DNA from 2 places in the Peribacillus sp. Aquil_B1 genome. Region 2 is predicted to be linked to the other one. Evidence: riboswitches for the same ligand, from Rfam matches in the RefSeq annotation. Region 2 holds a riboswitch; the other holds the start of a gene.

Region 1 (7,219 bases), on a different contig from region 2:
TTGAAATCGAGGTATTTTCATGGAAGAGGTTGCTGCGAGAGTTGAAGATCAGCATTCACTAATCGATCAAATAGCTAGGAACTTTACCCAACTTTGAAGAAATTGCTTAATGGCTTAAGAAAGCTGACCCATTCCGACAAATGAACCGGTACATCAAAAAAGCCGCAGGGACGTTATTCCCTGCGGCTTCCTTATGCCAAATCACTGTTCAATCAATTTTCCAAGGTTGGCCATTTCAATGGCACTAACGGCCGCTTCATAGCCTTTGTTACCTGATTTAGTTCCTGCACGTTCAATCGCTTGTTCAATATTCTCAGTTGTCAGCAAACCGAAGATAACCGGTACACCTGTTTCCAAGGAAACGGAAGCCATGCCTTTAGCTGCTTCATTGCAGACATAATCATAATGTGAAGTGGCACCCCTGATTACCGTTCCAAGACCGATTACCGCATCATATTTACCTGTATTCACAAGTTTCTTAGCAATTAACGGAAGTTCAAAAGCACCCGGGACCCAAGCGATGTCAACATCATTCTCATCAACGCCATGACGCTTAAGGCCATCCAATGCCCCTCCTAAAAGCTTGCTTGTGATAAACTCATTAAATCTCCCTACCACGATGCCGACTTTCAATCCTGATCCGATTAATTGTGCTTCAATAGTTTTCCCCATGTCCAATTCCTCCTAATTTTAAAAAACAATATTATTTTTTTGTTTTGTTAAGATGTAATTCCTTAAATCCTCAAGCTTTCGGGATGTTCAGTTCAAGCTCCTGTTTCCCGATCGTATCATTTTGTTGAAGATACCGAATCAAATCGGCTATCGTAATGAATTTCAGGTTGAATTTAGCAGCGATGACTTCTAAATCGGATACCCGGGCCATCGATCCATCTTCATTCATGATTTCACAAATGACACCAGCTGGAGCGGCACCGCATAACTTCGCCAAGTCCACCGATGCCTCTGTATGTCCTGCCCTTCTTAATACGCCGCCTTCTTTTGCGACTATCGGAAAAGTGTGACCAGGCCTTTGGAAATCTTCAGCGACCGAATCTTCATTAAGAAGCTCAAGGATGGTCAAGGACCTTTCAAAAGCACTGATTCCTGTAGAGGTGCTTTTATGGTCGACACTTACCGTAAAAGCAGTGCCATGATGATCGGTATTTTCTCCTACCATAGGATGCAGTTTCAATTTCGCTGCCAGTTCTTCAGTGATGGTTGTACAAATCAAACCACGTCCATGCGTCGCCATGAAATTAATCGCTTCCGGTGTGGCCTTTTCGGCCAGCACTACAAAATCCCCTTCATTTTCACGGTCTTCATCATCGGATACGATTACTACCTTGCCAGCCTTCAAATCTTCTATCGCTTCTTCTATTGTATGGAACATCATTACACCGCCCTTTTATTAGAATCCATGCTCTGCCAAAAACTCTAAATTCAGTCCTGGTTTTGGATTGCCATTTTTCATTTGATGTATTATATATTTCCCTATCATGTCGTTTTCAATGTTAACGATATCGCCAGCCGCTTTTTGTCCCAATATGGTGTCCTGATGAGTCAATGGAATCAGTGATACAGTCAATAGGTTTCTTTCGATCCCAAATATCGTCAAGCTCGTCCCATCAATGGCCACGGATCCTTTTGGAATGCAAAAGGCACTGAGCCCCTCATCCAATTGGATTACATAATATACGGCATTTTCTTTCCGTTCTTTTTTTATGATCGTTCCGGTTCCGTCGATATGACCTGAAACAAAATGGCCTCCAAACCTTCCCTGTGCACTCATGGCTCGTTCAAGATTCACAGATGATCCCAATTTCAATGCCCGGATCGTGGAAGCTTTAACCGTTTCCGGCATCACGTCGACCGTAAACAGACTTTTCGTGAAGGACGTTACCGTTAAGCAGACCCCGTTGACTGAAATACTATCCCCCAGATGAACATCTTCAAGGATTTTTTCAGAACGAATCGATAACTCCATACTGCTTTTTCCTTTTTTCATGGAATGTACGGTCCCGATATCCTCAATGATTCCCGTAAACATGTTTTTCCCCCTTTTATAAAATATAAAAAACCCCTTAGGATGACCTAAGGAGTTAGCAGGAGAAATGAGTGAAAAAATTGTATACCTAAAAAGCCTAATATTTTCATTTTTGAAAAATTAGGCGTACGTATACACTTGGGTTCCACACGTCCTTCTCCCATCCAGACTTTACTGTCGGCTTTGGAATCTCACCAAATCCTGCCTTTAACAGGCTCGCGGGCTTAGAATTTCTTCATCACCGCCGGTTGGGATTTTCACCCGACCCCGAAGGACTAAAATAATATGAATCTTTGAATAGTTTATCACCATAAAGTGAAGATGTAAAATTTCTAACCTTAAATGGTTCAATTGTTACAGAAACTTTCTCTCTTTATGGAAAAGCGACCTCCAAGGTCCTCGATGTGCTCCAAAGAGGTTAATCAGGCTAAATTTGTGGAATAGGGTTAGAGAATCACAATTCATATAAGGAGGAAGCCTTATGCTTATTTCCATCATCAACTTGATTTTCTATCTGTTCGTCGTCACGATGAATTTTTTAGCTAATTTCCTGCCATTGAACGGCCAGACATCAGGAGAGATTTCCGATAAACTTGATGTCCTTTTCACTCCTGCCGGATATGTATTTTCCATATGGGGCTTGATCTATTTCCTGCTCGCCATCTGGGTATTCAGGCAGTTCTTAAGCAAACATCAAAACAGTCCTGCTTATAAGGCAGCCTTCCCTTGGTTCGCTTTAAGCTGTGTCTTGAATGGCGCTTGGCTTTTGGCTTGGCACTATGAACACTTTTTGTTATCCGTACTCATTATCATTGCTCTTTTGGCTACTTTAATGGTCATTTATACATGCATGAAAAAGGTGGAGCACACTCCTTTCGACCTATTTCCATTTTCCGTTTATACAGGCTGGGTAAGTGTTGCAACGATCGCTGACATTTCTTATTACCTCACGTATATCAAATGGGACGGTTTTGGGGTTTCAAGTTTAGCCTGGACGATCGTCCTGCTGATTGCAGCAACAATCCTGGCTTTAGTCTTTGCAGGTAAAAACCGGGATTGGTGCTATCCTCTCGTATTCGTTTGGGCGTTCATAGGCATCGGGATACGAAATAGCTCCGTCTATCCGGTAATTACGGACATTTCTTATATTCTGGCAGTCATCACTTTTATCGTATCCATCACCATCTTCATTAAAAATAGAAGGAAAATGGTAGCTTAAAATGCTTGCTGAAGATCTTGCCAGACATCCTGCCAAGCTTCTAGGCCAACTGAGAGACGGACCAGTTGGTCACTGATGCCCATTTGTTTCCGGGAATCTTCAGGAACGGCAGAGTGCGTCATGGTAGCGGGATGCTGGATCAATGTTTCGGCATCCCCAAGACTTACGGCAATTTTGATAAGTTTCAATTTATTGAGGAATTCCTGTGCATCCCGTTTTGTGCCATGCAATTCGAAAGAGATAAGGCCGCCGCCATGTTTCATCTGTTTTTGCATGATATAATGATCCGGTGAAGCTTCATCACCTGGATAATATACCTTTTTCACATTTGGTTGTTTCTTAAGTTCTTGAAAGATTGCCATTGCATTGGCCGAATGACGGTCCATCCTGACAGGCAAGGTCTTTAACCCCCGCAATAGTAACCAGGCATCGAATGGTGAAATGATACCACCAATATCCTTCTGTGTAGTCCCAGCTACCTGATTCATGAATTCCTTCTTACCGACGACAAGTCCCGCAACGACATCCCCATGCCCGCAAAGATATTTCGTAGCGCTATGAAGGACGATATCACAGCCATATTCAAGCGGTCTCTGTAGGTATGGCGTTGAAAACGTATTATCCACTACGACCGTCACATTATATTCCTTCGCAACTTTCACTACCATCTGTAAGTCAATCATTTTCATCGTCGGATTGATCGGGGTTTCTACATAGATGCAGGTCGTTTCCGGCCGGATCATTTTCCTTACCTGTTCTTCTGTATCCATTTCACAAAAATCATGAGTGATGCGGTATTTATTTTTCATTAGCTGCAGAAGGCCAAATGTACAACCATATAACCCCTGTGAGCACAGGATGTGATCATCTGTTTTCGTTAATGCAAAAAGCACAGCTGAAACGGCAGCCATGCCTGATCCGAAAGCAAGGCCAGCTTCCCCGCCTTCCAAAGCGGCAATCTTTTCTTCAAGCACCTGTACCGTTGGATTTCCAAGTCGTGAATATATATATCCATCTTCCATACCGGCGAAACGCCTCTCCCCTTGCTCGGCATTTTCGAAAGTGAATGTTGAGGTTTGGAATAAGGGTGTTGCCAAGCTTCCTAAATGCTTCTTCGAGTCATATCCTTCATGGATGACTGCCGTTTCAAACTGTTTATACTTTCCTGTCATACCGTCTCCTCCTAACCTATGTCTATTGCTATCATATGTCAAAAACCCATATAAAGGAAGCGTTTTCATTCATGATTATCACCCATTAATGAACCCCTGAGTTTAGTAAATATAATATGATTTCTGGAGAGTTGGATTTACCTACGGGCATTCGAAAAAAAGGGACAGCCGTCATGGCCGTCCCTTTTCCCGAATCATTCATCGACTACGATGTTTCCACCATAGAAGGTTACTCGCGTTAATGGCAGCTCCAGTTCACGAGCCATTTTTTTCAACTCTCGCTCTTCTCTTTCCGTTACGATTGAAATGACCGTGCCATCTGCACCTGCACGCCCAGTTCTCCCGGATCTATGGATATATTGTTCGATGTTGTCAGCCATATCAATATGGACGACCGCAGTAAGGCCTTTAATATCTAGCCCCCTTGCCGCTACATCCGTTGCTATCAGCATCGGGGATTTTCCGGAACGAAGCTTGCGCAGCGCTTTCTCCCTGTCGACTTTATTGGATTCGCCGTGAAGCACGCCCATTTCAATACCTTTATAGCTCAGCTTTTCATGTAAGACGCTCAGCTCTGCTATATCATTCAGGAAGGCAAGGGCCTTCACATCTTTAAGTCTTGTGATTTTCTCGAGAATCTTGGACTTTTCCCGTTTCTCAACAACAAAGTAAAGATGGTCCACCTTTGATTCCATTTTTTCATGCTTATCAACCTTGATCATTTCGGGTTCATTCATGAATCCCCTTGCCGCTTTTTCCGTTTCCTCCGGCAGGGTTGCTGAAAACACCATGATTTGCCGGTCTTTTAGCGTTGTTTTGATAATATTATTGATTGTTCCCATATGCTCCGGAGTGATCAATTGGTCACCTTCATCAAGGACTATCGTCTTAACTTCATGCATCTTCAATTTCTTTTGGGCAATCAATTCGTAAATCCGTCCCGGTGTTCCAGCAATCACCTGTGGACGCTTCTTCAGTTTGTCCAACTGCCTTTTCACATTAGCACCGCCGATGAATGCTGCACCCGTAATGTCGCTTCCCTCTGACCAAATGCGAATTTCTTCATTGATTTGCATGACCAGTTCTCGTGATGATGCCAAAATCAAGGCTTGGGGCGATTTTTTTTCAGGATCTATCTTTTCCAGCAATGGCAGTAAATATGCTAATGTTTTTCCTGTACCTGTCGGTGATTCGGCCATGATATCTTTTCCTTCGACAATCACGGGAATCGCTTTCGTTTGAATCGGGGTAAGTTGTCCGAATCCGGACTTTTTCCAGACCTCTTGTATATATGGTTTTCTATCGTTTATCAATGCAGGTAATTCGCTCATATCGTTCTCCTTTAATATAAAACTTTTCCTATCTTTCATAGTACCATTTATTCTTGGCCAGTAGCCAACGGAATGCGAATTGTAACCGTCGTCCCTTTGTTTATCTCACTTTCAAAATGCATTTCCCCCTGAAGGCGATGAACGATCTTCCGGCAAATTGCAAGCCCGATCCCTGTGCCCTTTTCCTTCGTGGAGTAAAAAGGCTCACCAATTCGTTCAAGGCGCTCAGGTCCCATTCCCATGCCATTATCACGCACGCTGACTACAGCTTGTCCATCGATGATTTGCAGCGAAATTTCAATTTCCCCATTATCCTTTATCGCTTCAATGCTGTTCTTTATGATATTGATTACCAACTGTTTAAGTTCAATTGAATCAGCCATAATATAAATCGGATCGGCAGTTTTAACCCTGAACCCCATTTCGATATTATTCAAATTCGTTTCTGCTTTCATTAACGTGAATACCTGCTGTAAACTGTCAGCAAGATCGATCCTGCGAAATGCGACATCCTGTTTCTTCCCAAGAACCAAAAGTTCGCTTGAGATAATATTGATTCGGTCAATTTCCTTCAACATGATATCGGAATGCAGCGGGTTCACTTCCTGGGTCATATCCATTAACTGTACGAATCCTTTTAACGATGTCAGAGGATTCCTTATCTCATGTGCGACGGCGGCAGCCAGATGTCCGATAACAGATAGCTTTTCAGACATGATCATCAATTCCTCTTCGCGCCGCAATTCAGTAATATCCCTAACGATTGCATATACCCCTAGCATTTCAGCATGAACGATGATCGGTAAAAAAGTCACACGGATTATCCTTTTTTCATCACTGCTATTCTGGATGGTCGTTTCGAATTTAACAGCCTCCCCTTGAAGGGACTGTAAAAAGAGTTCAGATACTTTATCACTTTCATTCCAGTTGAGGAGATGATTCGCATTCTTGCCTTTCACATTGGCACTATTATGCCCCAACAGTTTCTCAGCTTCCGGGTTTAGCGATACTACATTTCCTTCGAGATTCAGCTCAAGGACACAATCCGGGTTATGCTTGAACAGCGACCGATATTGTTCATCCTTCAGAGTGAATTCCTGTTGGGACCTCAACATTTTCCCCGTCCAATACCTGATTATGAAGTATAGGAAAAGCCCTGTTATGAAAATGAACATCCATCCTTTGGAATGTTGAAACATTGCATATATCTGAACATCCGCCCTTGCCTGTGTCATAGAGATGTAATCCGTAACGACAATCCATAAGACCCCAATGATTATATATATAAAAGCCACTTTACATGCAATTTTATGAGATTGGTTCATATTCTTTCCTTTGTATTGTTTTTGGTTTATTATTCCCAAATCACTCAAAAAAAGCCCTCATGTTTTCAACATAAGGACTCTATCGATATTGTACCATATATATTGCAATCATTGTTTTATATCGCTAA
Region 2 (7,219 bases):
CAGCGGAAGCCCTTCATCCCCTTCGCTATATAATAAGACAGCCACACTTTGCTTCCGATCCCGTCCCGCCCTGCCTATCTCCTGAAGATATGCTTCCATCGTCGATGGGATATGAAAATGGATAACATATCTGACATCGGATTTATTCACACCCATTCCAAAAGCACTTGTTGCACATATGATCTTTAACTGGCCGGAAATGAATTGCTGCTGAATGAGCATCCTTTGTTCCTGTTCCATTCCACCGTGATAATAATTGACACTTTCGATCCCGTTTTCCTGTAAAAACCCTGTGACCGATTCCGCCACTTTTTTAGAGGAAAAATAAATAATCCCGCTTCCGGTAAATTTCCTGACAAGCTCCAGCACACGTGCTAGCTTCTCATCGTAGCTGAACATTCGCTCGACAATGATTGCAATATTTTCCCGATCAACAGATGAGACTGTTTCCTTGACCGGCTCAATATTGAGTTTGCCAACGATATCCCTCCGGACCTCATCGGTTGCAGTTGCTGTCAGGGCAAGAGTCAACGGATTGCTTAATTCACGTCTCACTTCTCCTAAATTCAAATAATCGGGACGGAAATCATACCCCCATTGTGAGATGCAGTGTGCTTCATCTATGACGAACAAGCCTATATCTATGGATTTCAAGGATTTTATCACACCATCCAGGCTTAGCATTTCAGGAGATAAAAAGATAAAACGATAACTATGCAACCGGTCGAAAGCTTTCCTTTTTTGATTTAATGTCAAAAAAGAGTTGAGGGTCAATACACTTTTTTCGCCACTCATCTTCAGCTGCTCTGCCTGATCCTGCATTAATGATAATAACGGGGAGACAATTAGGACAGTCTTATTTAAAAGATAAGCCGGCAGCTGGTAACATAATGATTTACCTGACCCGGTCGGTAGCATCGCTAAAGTATGATTGCCGGACATCAATGATTCGACCACTTCCTTTTGTCCAGGACGGAATTCATCAAAACCGAATTTTTCTTTGAGGACTCGTTCTATTTTCATCATCACTCACCTATTTTCGCAAGTACAAGTCTTATTTGGAAAAAGCTTATCTCTTTATTATCGACCATCTGCTTGATTGCTTTAAGCTTTTTCGTTCCAAGTTCCTTAATGGCTTCAGCAATTTTCCTCTCATCCTCGATCGTCACATAATCTGAAATCGGAAAACTCTTGTCCGATAAGACAATTTCTACGAGGTGATCTTCGATGGTGTTGACTTTCAAGCTGCGGATTTCAGCAATTTCACCCAGACTTTTCCCTTCCTGGATGTATCGTAAAGTAGTCTGTGTAGATTGTGTCAAATGAGGATTTCCACTACTTTTCCAATCATTTGTTAATGTGGACAAGAGAGGGTAATCCTTTCCCATTTCCATTTCGGCAAGCATTTGATGCAATGAGTCAAGGAATGTAAAGCGAACATACTCTTCTTCTACGTTTTTCCTTTTTGCAATCTGTTCAAACGTAAGTCCAATCCTGTTAATCCCGGTTATTTTCAAAATGAAAATGTCTCGTTTCATATCACTTTGACTTTCTAAAAGGGATATCAGTTCATCATATAGATGTTGGGCAATCAACGCTCGATCCTGACGATTGGCCTGTAAAAATTCCTTTACGAAGAATTGGATTTTGGGATTTCTTTGTATCGGATAAAAACGTCTTTCATTGTGGACAATATGGGATATGGTTTGAATGAGTAAGTTTAACCTTCCCCAGAAAACCGGGGTGATATTGTGATACTTCCAACCGTTTATATACGCTGGAAAAGGATTATTTTTAAAGTAATCGACTAACATTCCCTCACCTTGCATACTAATCTCATATGCATCTGGTTTATCCGTTAAATTAATCAAGTCATGCTTAAGTAAAAGTTCAATGTTTTGATTTAATTGCTGACGGGTAAATCGAGGTATTGTCCCAAAAATATCCGTTAGCCCGAATAAATGGGCATCCTGGATTGTTTGTGACGATTTCTTCCCCTGCAGCATATGGTATATAGCATAAATGGAACGTTCGCCTTGAAATTTTTTTATCGCATATAGAATGATGGCCTGTAGATAATTATTCATGGGACTCACATCCTTGTTTCATTTAACCAATAAACCCATTGTAACAAATAACTGCAAAAATCGCCGTTATTATTGATGAATACAATGGAAATTATGTGACTAAATGACGAATCGTGGAAAGAACCAAGTTCATTTTTTCAATGTTTTCCGTTGACATTGTGCTACATGATAGTTATTATCAATACAATTTCTATTGAAAAGTTTGGCATTCGGTCTTACAATAAGAAAGAGATAATAATCTGAAATAAAAAGATTATCAGTTGTCAATCAACTTAGGAGGGGTTATATTCATGGCTAAATTTACTATTGTGGATAAAGAAACATGCATAGCTTGTGGAGCTTGCGGAGCAGCGGCACCAGATATATATGATTACGATGACGAAGGGATTGCATTTGTTACCCTTGACGATAACGAGGGAATCGTTGAAATTCCTGATGTACTTATAGATGACATGATGGATGCATTTGAAGGATGCCCAACGGATTCTATTAAAGTTGCTGACGAGGCATTTGACGGAGATGCACTTAAATTCGAATAACGTACAGGCCATTTTCTATCGAAAATGGCTTTTCTTTTGCCATATCCCACACTAAAATTAAACAGGCATAAAAAAACAACCGAATACGAATATCCGGTTGTTTTTTATTTCTATCGTCAATGCCATTAAGCATTTTTATATAATGTTTGCTTATTGATCCATGTCTGTAATTTAATGAACAACAGCATGAATACAGATGTGATGAGTACGCCTTTAATTACATTGAAAGGCAAGATTGCCGTCGTAACGAACTTTCTTGACTCGGGTGCCGACATTGCATCCCATCCCATAAAGAAAGTATAAGCCGGTAAGAAGACATAATAGTTTAAAACACTCATGAATACTGCCATGGAAACTGTTCCCGCAAGTAAAGCGAATGTCATCCCTTTTTTAGAATTGATTTTCTGAAATACATAATAAGTCGGCAAGACAAACAGTATTCCGGCTATAAAGTTAGCGATATGCCCCACAGGTACGGCAGTCAAGGTCCCTGTCATGACTAAATCCAATAGGTTCTTAATGAACTCGACCAGTATTCCAGCCATCGGACCGAAAATTAATGCCGCCATCAGTGCTGGTATGTCGCTAAAATCAACATTGAGAAAAGGCGGGAATCCCGGAAACGGGAAATTTAAAAGCATCAATAAATAAGAAATGCTTCCCATCATGGCAAGTGTAACCGTTTTTTTCACTTTGTTCTTTTTCATAGGTCTCTCTCCTTCTTTTCCGATCTACCTGAAAAAGAGGTTAGGGTTCCAAAATATGTTGATGCTCAATAAAAAAACCTTTAATTCCAATAGAATTAAAGGGATAAATTAAAGGTTACATCAAACAAACGTTCAGCAAATAACTGTTGAAACGCACTCAGGAACCTCCATCTTCTCCCATCCAGACTATACTGTCGGCTTTGGAATCGCACCAAATCCTGCCTTGTAAGGCTCGCGGGCTTAGAAGAAGAAACTCCTTCATCACCGCCGGTGGGGAATTGCGCCCCGCCCCGAAGATAGATCTATAAAATTTTTTATACTTCCCATTATATCTGAATTACCTGTTTTTTGATAGCACTTTTTTTCTCAGTTGATTCATAGTGGATACACAAAATGAAAATACAAAATAATGAAAATTATTTTTTTATGTTATTCAATCCTTGATGAAGCCATTTATATCGCGACATTAAGCAGATGATCAGAAGATAGCTTTTCTGTTAAGCGCTTACATCCAGATAAGCCAAATTGACATATTCAGCATTTCAATTGTAAAATTAACTGAAATTTAAGATAATTCTTTTCCTAGGAAGGTGTTTAGACGTGTATCGGATTTTAGTAGCAGACGCCATTAAACCAGAAGGACTCGGACCGCTATCTGAGGCATCCAATATTCATCTCATTCAGAAGACCGTAGAGGAAGCTGCAAACGAACTTGATCAGATTGATGCAATTCTTGTAAGAAGTGCTACGAAGGTTTCGGAGGATTTAATGAACCGTATGCCGCAGCTAAAAATTATAGCACGCGCTGGTGTCGGTGTTGATAACATAGATATCCCCTCGGCGACAAAACGAGGGATTGTCGTGGTTAATGCACCTGACGGCAACACCATTTCAACAGCTGAACATACATTCGCCATGATGGCCTCATTAATGCGCCACATTCCGCAAGCTTATGCTTCACTGAAGAATGGGGATTGGAAACGTTCTTCATATACAGGTACTGAACTTCGTGGGAAAACATTAGGAATAATTGGCTTTGGACGTATCGGAGGGGAAATTGCCAAACGCGCTAAGGTATTCGGCATGGATGTCATTGTCTATGATCCGTTCCTTACTGTCGACCGAGCAAAGAAAATGTCCGTATCGGCCCTGCCGTTAGATGAATTGCTTCCTAAAGCAGACATCATTACTGTTCATACACCACTTACGAATGAAACTAGAGGATTAATCAATAAAGAAAAACTGCTTACCTGTAAAAAAGGGGTTTATGTACTGAACTGCGCTCGGGGCGGTATACTGAACGAAGATGATTTATATGAAATGTTAGTTCAAGGACATGTTGCAGGGGCGGCACTGGACGTTTTCGTCGAAGAACCTCCACTTGGCCATAAACTGCTTGAACTGGATAGCGTCATTGCTACACCGCATCTGGGTGCTTCCACTAAAGAAGCACAATTAAATGTTGCCGTACAGGTTGCCCAAGAAGTATTGACCTATTTCGAGGGAAATCCAGTCTCAAGTTCGATCAACCTTCCAGCCATATCTAAAGAAGTGTTTGAAAAGGTACAGCCGTTTTATCAGCTTGTTCAGCAAATGGGATCCATTGCTTCTCAGTGCATGAATGAAGGAATTCAGGAAATCTCCGTTACGTATGCAGGAGAATCATTGGATTTCGATACAGCGATTCTTACCAAAAGTCTAATCTCTGGATTTTTCAGATCAAGGGTCGATGCATCAGTAAATGAAGTGAATGCTTTGTTGATCGCAAAAGAGCGTGGCATAACCGTTGGTGAAAAAATCTCTACGGACTCTTTAGGTTACTCGAATTTGATCAGCCTAAAAGTAAAAGGCGACCACCGTGAATTAACAATCAGTGGGACCTATATCGAAAATTACGGTTCTCGAATTGTAAGTTTGAATGGTTTCAAAATCGACTTTCACCCAGAACCGAATTTACTTTATATCCAGCATACCGATAAACCTGGTGTAATCGGTAACGTAGGTAAGGTCCTGGGAGATCACGGAGTGAATATCGCCACCATGCAGGTTGGCCGAAAAGAAGCTGGCGGGGAAGCCATCATGGTTTTGAGCTTTGATTTACCATTGGAAGATAACATGAAACAATTTTTAATGGAAACAGAAGACATTACATTCATGGCCCGTATTTCATTATAAGAAAAAAAGTGCCCGTTAGCGCGGGCACTTTTTCTGTGAATGCATGGGGCTTTTGCCAACCATGGACAGAGTGTTTATAAACGCATTCCCCGCTGCATCAATTCACTTGGTTCGGTGCTTTGGGCACCAATATGTCTTCAGTTAAATTCAGCTGGCCTACCTCTTCAATTGGAGCATTTTCAAACTTCACTTTTTCAAAACCAAAATCCTTAGCTATGAAGAGTATGGCTTCTAAGGCTTGAAGGGATTCCTCACTATTTTCAATTGCAGCTTGATCTGATAATTGAATGATCACAAGATCTCCATTAGAGCTTATCCTTTCCCATTTCAAGTCAGGCGGGATTGCAGGAGAAATTCCCTCGATGTCTGCCTCCCCTTTTCCAGCTTGCAGCGCTTCCTCAAAGTCCTGATATCCCATATTGCTTGGAACAAGAAACCTTGGGAAGGACTCACCTTTTTGGTAAAGCAGGTATGTGCGATTTTTTTGATGAGGTATAGCCATCTCCTTTAAATATCCCGCATGCGCAAACTTGGCACCTTGCTTACCATCTGTAGAAAATGTCATTTTCTCTATATTATTATAGGAAAGCGTTTCCTCCATCGAATGGAGAAAAATTGTATCTTCATCCAATAGTTGGCTTTTCTCTTGGAAATCAATATGAGCAGTGGCCGTATCGTTTCCTTGGCTAATCTTTATATCAAGTGGAAAATAGTCAGATAGCCCATATTGCTCTTCATTGATATCGGACATTTGATTAACTAACTGTTTCAATGTATCCCTTTGATTATAATGTTTGAGTTTAATTGAAATGGGAACGATGAAATTCATTTGATCATCTGGGATACCCATCGTAATGATCGATGAATTGTCTAGATCGTCTTGATAGATCGCTTGTGCAAAGTTTTTTTCCTTTTTCTCTTTTCCTGGTTCCATTTCAGAAACCCCGTCTTTAGATTCGATTTTTGCTTGCTTACTCGAAAACTCTTGATTATCCTGTTTATCTTCTGGAGGATTTTCTTTGTTGCTTGCATCCTGCCGTTCATGATCTGCCGTTTCCTTAATTTCAGATAGAGATAATTTCCCACTACTGCCGCTGCCCTCTTGACTTGTCGTCCCTTTTTTTTCAATAATTAACGATGATGCCAAAACAACCATTAAGAATAAGGAGGCAACACCCGCAATTAGAGGTATCCAGTTTTTCTTTCTCTTTTTATCATGCACTCTCGCAAACACCTCGGCCTTGGTTCGGTCATCTTTAAATTTCGGAAGCTCTCGGAGCATGTCTTCAATTTCGCTTTCTTTCCAACGGGACCTTCTCAATGCGGTGGCCCTCCTTTCCTGATAAATCCTCCATCAACTTTTTAATAGCCTTCAAAGCACGGTGCTGGGTTGTTTTTACCTTACTTTCACTCCAATTCAATACTTCAGCAGTTTCCGTAATGGACAACCCCTGAATATATCGTAAAATGATGACGGATCTTTGATTCGTGGTACACCGGTTTAAGCATTGATAAATATCTTGGATTTCATCGTTCATGATAGCCACTTCTTCGGGAATGGGTTCTTTATCTTTTATCAATTGCCTATCCCAATCAAAGTTAGGAAAGATTTTGTCTTTCCACCCTTTTTGTTTCCGAAAGTAATCAATCGTCACATTTCTAGCAATCGAATACATCCACGTTTTTTCACTGCTCTTTCCTTCAAACCGTT

What was found. Region 2 has a riboswitch for FMN ahead of MPH60_RS06395 (ECF transporter S component). Riboswitches for the same ligand answer to the same signal wherever they lie in the genome.
Region 1: it holds a riboswitch for FMN, as region 2 does, so the genes downstream of both, ribE (riboflavin synthase) here and MPH60_RS06395 (ECF transporter S component) in region 2, are expected to answer to the same signal.

Annotation. Positions count from the first base shown of each region.
Region 1 covers NZ_JAKXEE010000004.1:170,783-178,001, reverse strand. The annotation lists gene ribH (6,7-dimethyl-8-ribityllumazine synthase) at 202-672, opposite strand; partial or broken gene ribB (3,4-dihydroxy-2-butanone-4-phosphate synthase) at 752-1,390, opposite strand; gene ribE (riboflavin synthase) at 1,409-2,047, opposite strand; FMN riboswitch at 2,193-2,323, opposite strand; gene MPH60_RS22130 (TspO/MBR family protein) at 2,526-3,263, shown strand; gene megL (methionine gamma-lyase) at 3,260-4,435, opposite strand; gene MPH60_RS22120 (DEAD/DEAH box helicase) at 4,630-5,766, opposite strand; gene MPH60_RS22115 (ATP-binding protein) at 5,814-7,139, opposite strand.
Region 2 covers NZ_JAKXEE010000001.1:1,253,768-1,260,986, reverse strand. The annotation lists gene MPH60_RS06410 (RecQ family ATP-dependent DNA helicase) at 1-1,023, opposite strand, end outside; gene MPH60_RS06405 (helix-turn-helix domain-containing protein) at 1,026-2,087, opposite strand; gene MPH60_RS06400 (ferredoxin) at 2,378-2,626, shown strand; gene MPH60_RS06395 (ECF transporter S component) at 2,752-3,333, opposite strand; FMN riboswitch at 3,499-3,635, opposite strand; gene serA (phosphoglycerate dehydrogenase) at 3,934-5,508, shown strand; gene MPH60_RS06385 (hypothetical protein) at 5,606-6,829, opposite strand; gene sigX (RNA polymerase sigma factor SigX) at 6,795-7,219, opposite strand, start outside.